2 linked regions of the Acuticoccus sediminis genome follow. The main gene of each other region encodes a partner of the protein of the gene in region 2 in a complex. Links are inferred from orthologs where the notes say so. Each region holds a gene or a part of one and is shown on either strand. Other genes may lie near its edges. The genes, in order: dapF and DLJ53_RS18790.

Evidence for each region.
Region 1: the proteins of DLJ53_RS18790 (region 2) and dapF are in contact, whole or in part, in a solved structure (PDB 5YGU), measured with the Escherichia coli proteins. The link is inferred for Acuticoccus sediminis from one-to-one orthologs.

What each region holds. Positions count from the first base shown.
Region 1 is NZ_QHHQ01000001.1:478,179-481,466, forward strand. What follows is about bases 221-3,196. They hold dapF (diaminopimelate epimerase), read right to left. Parts: upstream 2,150-3,196; coding sequence 1,292-2,149; downstream 221-1,291. Other genes in these bases: rplS (50S ribosomal protein L19), read left to right, coding at 221-356; DLJ53_RS02020 (thermonuclease family protein), read left to right, coding at 371-1,213; DLJ53_RS02030 (L,D-transpeptidase family protein), read right to left, coding at 2,146-2,631; DLJ53_RS02035 (response regulator transcription factor), read left to right, coding at 2,878-3,196. Also shown: more of rplS, read left to right, coding at 1-220; more of DLJ53_RS02035, read left to right, coding at 3,197-3,288. UniProt on the Escherichia coli protein: Involved in the succinylase branch of the L-lysine biosynthesis and in the biosynthesis of the pentapeptide incorporated in the peptidoglycan moiety. Catalyzes the stereoinversion of LL-2,6-diaminopimelate (L,L-DAP) to meso-diaminopimelate (meso-DAP).
Region 2 is NZ_QHHQ01000004.1:129,384-132,559, forward strand. Bases 1-2,864 are described here. They hold DLJ53_RS18790 (RNA pyrophosphohydrolase), read right to left. Parts: upstream 1,768-2,864; coding sequence 1,234-1,767; downstream 1-1,233. Other genes in these bases: nusA (transcription termination factor NusA), read right to left, coding at 1-303; rimP (ribosome maturation factor RimP), read right to left, coding at 454-1,005; DLJ53_RS18795 (glutathione peroxidase), read right to left, coding at 1,767-2,390; DLJ53_RS18800 (pyridoxamine 5'-phosphate oxidase family protein), read right to left, coding at 2,405-2,864. In the rest of the region: more of DLJ53_RS18800, read right to left, coding at 2,865-2,935. UniProt on the Escherichia coli protein: Master regulator of 5'-end-dependent mRNA decay.

The sequences.
Region 1 (3,288 bases), on a different replicon or contig from region 2:
ATCGCGAGCAGATGGCCGCCATCGAGGAGAAGCGCAAGCTTCCCCCGTTCCAGGCCGGCGACACCGTCCGCGTCAACGTGCGCGTGACTGAGGGCACCCGCACCCGCGTGCAGGCTTACGAAGGCGTGTGCATCGCGCGTTCCGGCGCGGGCCTCAACGAGAGCTTCACCGTGCGCAAGCTGTCCTACGGTGAGGGCGTGGAGCGTGTCTTCCCGATCTTCTCGCCGATGCTGGAGTCGGTCGAGGTCGTGCGCCGCGGCAAGGTCCGCCGCGCGAAGCTCTACTACCTGCGTGGCCGCACGGGTAAGGCTGCCCGTATCGCCGAGCGCAAAGAGAAGCGCGCCGCGAACGCCTGAAGCCCGGCTCCGAGGTGCGACGGGATTTCCCACCGCCCCCGGCTCCGCGCTACAGGTCCCGCCGCAGCCAGCGCAGTGCCCGCTCCACCCGCGGGCTCATCCTGCCCCTCGGCGTTTTTGTCGCCGCCGTACTGATGTGCGGCGGCTTTTGGCTGTTCGCGATGGAATCGCTGGAGGATCTCCCCGGCCGCGCCTCCATCCGCGAGGCGACGTCGGCGGCTGCGGACTCGGCTGACCGGCGGGGCGAGGACGGCCCGATCGTCGTCGCCCCGCGCGTCACCGTGCCCGACGCCCCGGTCGACAGGTCGACGGCGCCCGCAGCGCCGACGGCGGAGGCCGCCGCACGCAACGCCGGCGGCGGCGTGAGGTACGTGGAGGGCGCAGGCATAGCCGCGCCCCGCCCGACCGGCCCACTGGTGCGCGAGGAGCGGCCGGACGTGATGCCGCCGCAGGCCAAGCGCGGCCCCGGCCCCGAGCGCTTCAAGCTCGTCGTCATCGAGAGCGCGGGCGTGGTCGACGCGCGCACCCACAAGATCACCCTCCCCTACGTCGATGCCCCGTCCGCCGACGCGACGTGCCAGAGTGCGAGCGGCGGGACCTGGCCGTGCGGCGCCCGGGCGCGTACCGCGATGCGCCGCCTCGTGCAGCGCCGCGCGCTGGACTGCGTCCCGCTGGACCGGAACTCGGACGAGCCGGTCCGGGCCGCCGACTGCGAGGTCGCCGGCATCAACCTGTCGCAATGGCTGATCGAGCAGGGCTGGGCCGCCCCGACGCCGGAGGCGCCGGAAGCCTACGTCGCGCTCCACAAGGCCGCCGTCGAGGCGCAGCGCGGCCTCTACCGCGCCGACGGACGCTGACGCCGCGTCCGCGGCGCACGCCTTCCCTCGATTTTCCGGAATATCGCCCGGCAGCCGTGAGGGGCCGGGCCTGCGCGGTCAGCCGTTGATCGGCTCCGGGTCGCGCGTGTAGACGCCGTCGCCGAGCATCCCGGTCCAGTCGACCTCGTAGGGGCCCGTCATGACGATGCGGCCGCCCTCCAGGCCGATGGTGAGCGGCCCGCCGGGAAGCTCCACCGTCACCTCCCCGGCGAGGCGGCCCATGTGGTGGCCGACCGCGGCGATGGCGCAGGCGGCCGTGCCGCAGGCCCGCGTCGGCCCCACCCCGCGCTCGTGCACCACCGCCCGCACGTGTCCCGGCGACAGCACCTCCACGAAGGAGATGTTGGCGCGGGCCGGGAAGACGGGATGATGCTCCAGCATCGGCCCGACCGTGGCGAGGTCGACCGCCGCGATCGACGGCACGAAGAAGACCGCGTGCGGGTTGCCGACGTTGGCGCACGCCGCCGGGCCGAGGCCGGCGAGCTCCGGCTCGGAAAAGGCGAGCGCCTGCGGGTCGCCAGCACCTTCGGCGAGCGGAATGTCGGCCGCGCCGAAGCGGGGCGTTCCCATGTCGACCGAGATGCGGCCGCCGCCGGCGCGCCACGCGCGCATCGGACCCCCGGCGGAGGCGATGGTCACTTCCGGCTCGGAGCGCTCGTCGAGCAGGATCGCCGCGACGCAGCGGGCCGCGTTGCCGCAGGACTCCACCTCTCCACCGTCGGCGTTGATGATGCGCATCAGCGCCGTCTCGCCCGCCGGCGGCTCGGCGATGATGATGAACTGGTCGAAGCCGATGCCGGTCGCGCGGTCCCCCAGCGCCTTCACCTCCTCGGAGGTGGGCGTGAAGGGCTCGGTCCGGGCGTCGACGACGGCAAAGTCATTGCCGAGGCCGTTCATCTTGCGAAATGGGATCATCGGCGTGGTCTCGGTTCGATGCCGATGAGATAGGGTCCCAGCGGCACGATTGCCCGTTGCCACGCGGCCCGGGGGAATGCAAGGCACCCCTCCGTCGGCGTCATGGCCGGCCGGGCCATGTGGACGAAGATCGCCGACCCCAGCCGGCGCACGCGCGGCCGCTGGTTGTCGTCCGTCGCGACGACCACGTCATAGAGCCCGTCCTCCCGCAGCAGCGCCTCGTGCGAGCCGGCATAGGGCCGGCGGACGTAGGCGTTGTACCGGCCGCTCCCGGCGTCGTCGCACCAGCCGTCGGCCGGCCGCACCCCCCGGTGGGGCACCGGCAACGCGGCGTAGCCGGTCACAACCCGTCCGCGCGTCAGCGCCGCCAGCGGCGTCATCCGGCCACGCGGCGTCGCCCCGTCGCCTTCCCGCTTCAGCGTGCCGATCCCCGAGCGCCCCATGGCCGCCCGCATCACCCGCCCCTCGACGTTGACGAGCACCTCCGTCGGGTGCCCCGGACGCGGCCGGACGAGCGCCGGCCGGCGGGGCCAGGCGGTGCGCCGGCCGGGCCGGCGACAGGTGCGCGTTCCGGGGATAACCGGAAAGGTATTACTGTTCACGATAATTCACGCCACGGATGTATAGCGACTTGGGGCGGACTCGGGCAAAAATCGTGATCGTCAACACAAGCGGTTCTCGCCCGTTCACTTATCTTAGGGGTCGCGACACCACTCTGGGAGGGCCAGTTGAACAAGAGGACAATCCTCATCATCGACGACGACGAGGACCTTCGCGAAGGTCTGAGCGAACAGATCGGCTTCTACGACGAGTTCGCCGTCATCACCGCCGATACCGCACAGAAGGGCGTGGCCGCCGTCAAGTCCGAGGACGTGGCGCTCGCGATCGTCGACGTCGGGCTGCCCGATCTCGACGGCCGTGAGGCGGTCCGGCTGATGCGCAACGCCGGCTTCAAGGCGCCGGTCGTGATGCTGACCGGGCACACCACCGATGCCGACACCATCGTGGGGCTCGAGGCCGGGGCGAACGACTACGTCACCAAGCCGTTCCGCTTCGCGGTGCTGCTGGCGCGGATCCGGGCACACCTGCGGCAGTTCGACCAGAGCGAGGACGCCACCTTCGCAATCGGTCCGTACTCC
Region 2 (3,176 bases):
CGGGTCGGCGATGAAGTCGCCGACCTGCGCGTCCGGGTTCTTGGCGAGGGCGTCGACGAGGGCGATCTGGGTGGCGGGGTTCTCCACCTCGTCGACGACGAGGAGAAGGCGCTGCAGGCGCGTTTCGCCGGACTTCGGGTTGATCTCGGCGCGGATCTCGGTCTCCTGACCGTAGCGGGCGCGGGCGGCCTTCTGGATCGCGTCTTCCATCGCCTCGATGACGATGGCCCGGTCGATCTGCTTCTCCCGCGCCACTGCGTCGGCGATCTGCAACAACTCCAGCTTGTTCGCGCTGACTGCCATATGGTTTCCGTCCCACCTCAGGCCGCGCGCCGCGCCGACCCTCAAAACTTGCGGGGATTGCCCCCAAACTCACCGACTTGCCGCGAGCGGCAACCCGGTCACTCGCTTCTGACGCGTCGTCCGGCGCGATCGCGCGCCGGTCGTCGAACGTCAGTTCATAGCCGTCTTCTTGCCGGCCTTCAGCGACTGTTCCACCAGCGCGTCGGTCAGCACCAGGCGCGCGTCGGACAGCTCGCCGAGTGGGACATGGACCTTCTCGGCCCCCAGCTCGGCAAGACGCAGATGCACATTGTCCCCGTCGACGCCCAGGATGATGCCGCGCCAGCGGCGGCGGCCGTCGATGGGAATCGCGGTCTCGAGCTTTGCTTCGTGGCCCGACCAGCGCTCGAAGTCCTCCCGGCGGACCAGCGGACGGTCGATACCCGGAGACGAAACCTCGAGATGATACGCCTTGGAGATCGGATCGTCGACATCGAGGGCCGGCGAGACGGCGTGGCTGATGGCTTCGCAGTCTTCGACATTGAGGGTTCCGTCCGGCCGCTCGGCCATGATCTGCACCGTGCAGCCGTTCTGCGCCGTCACGCGGACACGCACGAGACGGTAGCCGAGCCCTTCCAGGGACGGTGCCACGATCCGCGCGATTCGCGCGTCGAGGCCGGTTTCGGTGATAATCCGGTCGTCGTCCAAAAAAACCTCGTTCATCCCGGCGTTGCTGGTCCGGCCGGATCCGCCTCGAGTGCCCTTGCCTTCGACCGGCCCTGCGTCCGGCCTTTCGAGCGGCGCCCTCGACCGGCCCCGTCCCGTATGGAGAGGCCTGGCGGCCCGGGTCGATGCTGCCGGCAGGTGGATCCGGAGGGACGTTACAAACGCCGAATGGGCCGGCCCCCGAAGGCGCCAACCCGGTTAAACCTGAGAACCTGAGTGTGGCGGTTAGATAGCCCGGCGCTGCGCCGAACGCAAGACCTCCGGCTCGGCGAGCGGCGCGAAGGCGTCGGCCACGTACTCGTAGACGTCGCGCTTGAAGGGCACGACGAGTCCCGGGACGTCGGCGAGCGCCTCCCACTTCCAGCGGGAGAACTCGACGCTGTGGCCCTCGGGCGGCTCGGTGACGTTGATCTCGCTGTCGTCGCCGACGAAGCGGAAGGCGAACCAGCGCTGGGCCTGGCCCTTGAAGCGCCCGCGCCAGGAGGCGACGTCCTTCGGCAGGTCGTAGTGGAGCCAGCCGTCCACCTCGCCGAGCGGCTCGATGGAGCGGACCGAGGTCTCCTCGTAGAGTTCGCGGCGGGCGGCGTCGAGCGGGTCTTCACCCGGGTCGATCCCGCCCTGCGGCATCTGCCATGAGTAGCTCGGCACGACGCCGCGCGAGGCGCGTTTGCCCATGAAGATCTGCCCGTCGGAGGCGAACAGCGCGATGCCCACGCAGAGGCGATAGCCCTTGCGGGGCGAAGCGGCGAGTAGGTCCATCAAAGCCCCGTCGTGCGCAATGCACGTTCGACCGCGCCCATCACCTGTGGCGAGCGCGGGGACATGTAAGAGGGGAAGGTCGCGGCGATGCGTCCGTCGCGGCCGATCAGGATCTTGTGAAAGTTCCAGGCCGGCACGGCCGCACGGCCGCCGTTCTGGCGTGCCCAGGTGAAGAGCGGATGCGCGTCGCGGCCGGTGACGGCGGCCTTTTCGAGCATCGGGAAGGAAACGTCGTAGCGGGCCGAGCAGAAGCTCGCGATCTCGCCGTTGGAGCCGGGTTCCTGGCTGCCGAAGTCGTTCGACGGGACGCCGAGGACGGTGAGGCCGAGGCCGGCATACTCATCGCTCAGCGCCTGGAGCCCCTCGTACTGCGGGGTGAAGGCACAGCGCGAGGCGGTGTTGACGAGAAGGACGACGCGGCCGGCAAAGAGGTCCGCGTCGAGCCGCTCGCCGTGAATGCCGGTGAGCGACACGGACGACCAGTCGATGGCGCGCGCGTTCGCCGGCAGCGTGTCGGCGGACACCATGCGTGCCGCCATGGCGAACGCGAACGTGGATGCGGCCGCGACGAGGGCGGCCACCTTGAATACGGTTCCCGGCGCTGATGCGATCGGACCCCTCATGGGTGCTCCTCGTTTCAGGGGGCGAGCCACGTCGGGCTCCGGGCGTCATCGTACCACAGTCTGGCCCGCCGATGCCCGTCGGCGGACAGAAATAGCCAATCCAGGCTCGCGATGTGAACCGTTACCAAAACGAAGTTGGCAAAACTTTGCGCCGTATCAAATCCGGCGGGTCCGGATGGCGGCTCGGGCCCGTCGACCGGGACGCCGGGACCGGTCTTCTGCGCATAGCAGATTTTCGAGTAGGCGCCCATCGCCGCCCACTCGGCAGCCGCGCCGGCGTCGCCGCGGTGCAGCACGGCACGTCCGCCGAGCCGGACCTGAATTCCCGCCGCATGATCGTAGAACACGGCCGCACAGCGTGGGTCGACCTCGAGCTCCGCCACCTTCGGCGAGCGCACGTCGGTGTAGAACCGGATCGACCTTTGCGCGCGGTCCGCGCCGCGCAGGACGACTGTGCGGGCCTCAGGCGCGCCGTCGGTCCCGACGCTCGCGAGGGTCATCCGCCGGAAGGCGGCCTGGCGCGAGGCGGCCCCCTCCTCCAGCATGGCCCACGCGGCCGCCTCGACGGCGTCGAGGTCGCCCGGACAACCCGGCACATCAACACTCACGGTGCTTATTCCCCAGACGGCCGCGCCGACCGGCGGCCTCCTTCACGGCCACGCCCCTCGGGCGCGGACACGGCACGGCCCCAGCCTGTTCCTCGGAGCCAGCCGTCGCTGAAGTCCGACCGGAGGCGAAGCGGGGGGGCGCGCAAGGCCGGAGAGCGGAGCGTGCCTTGCGCGGCGC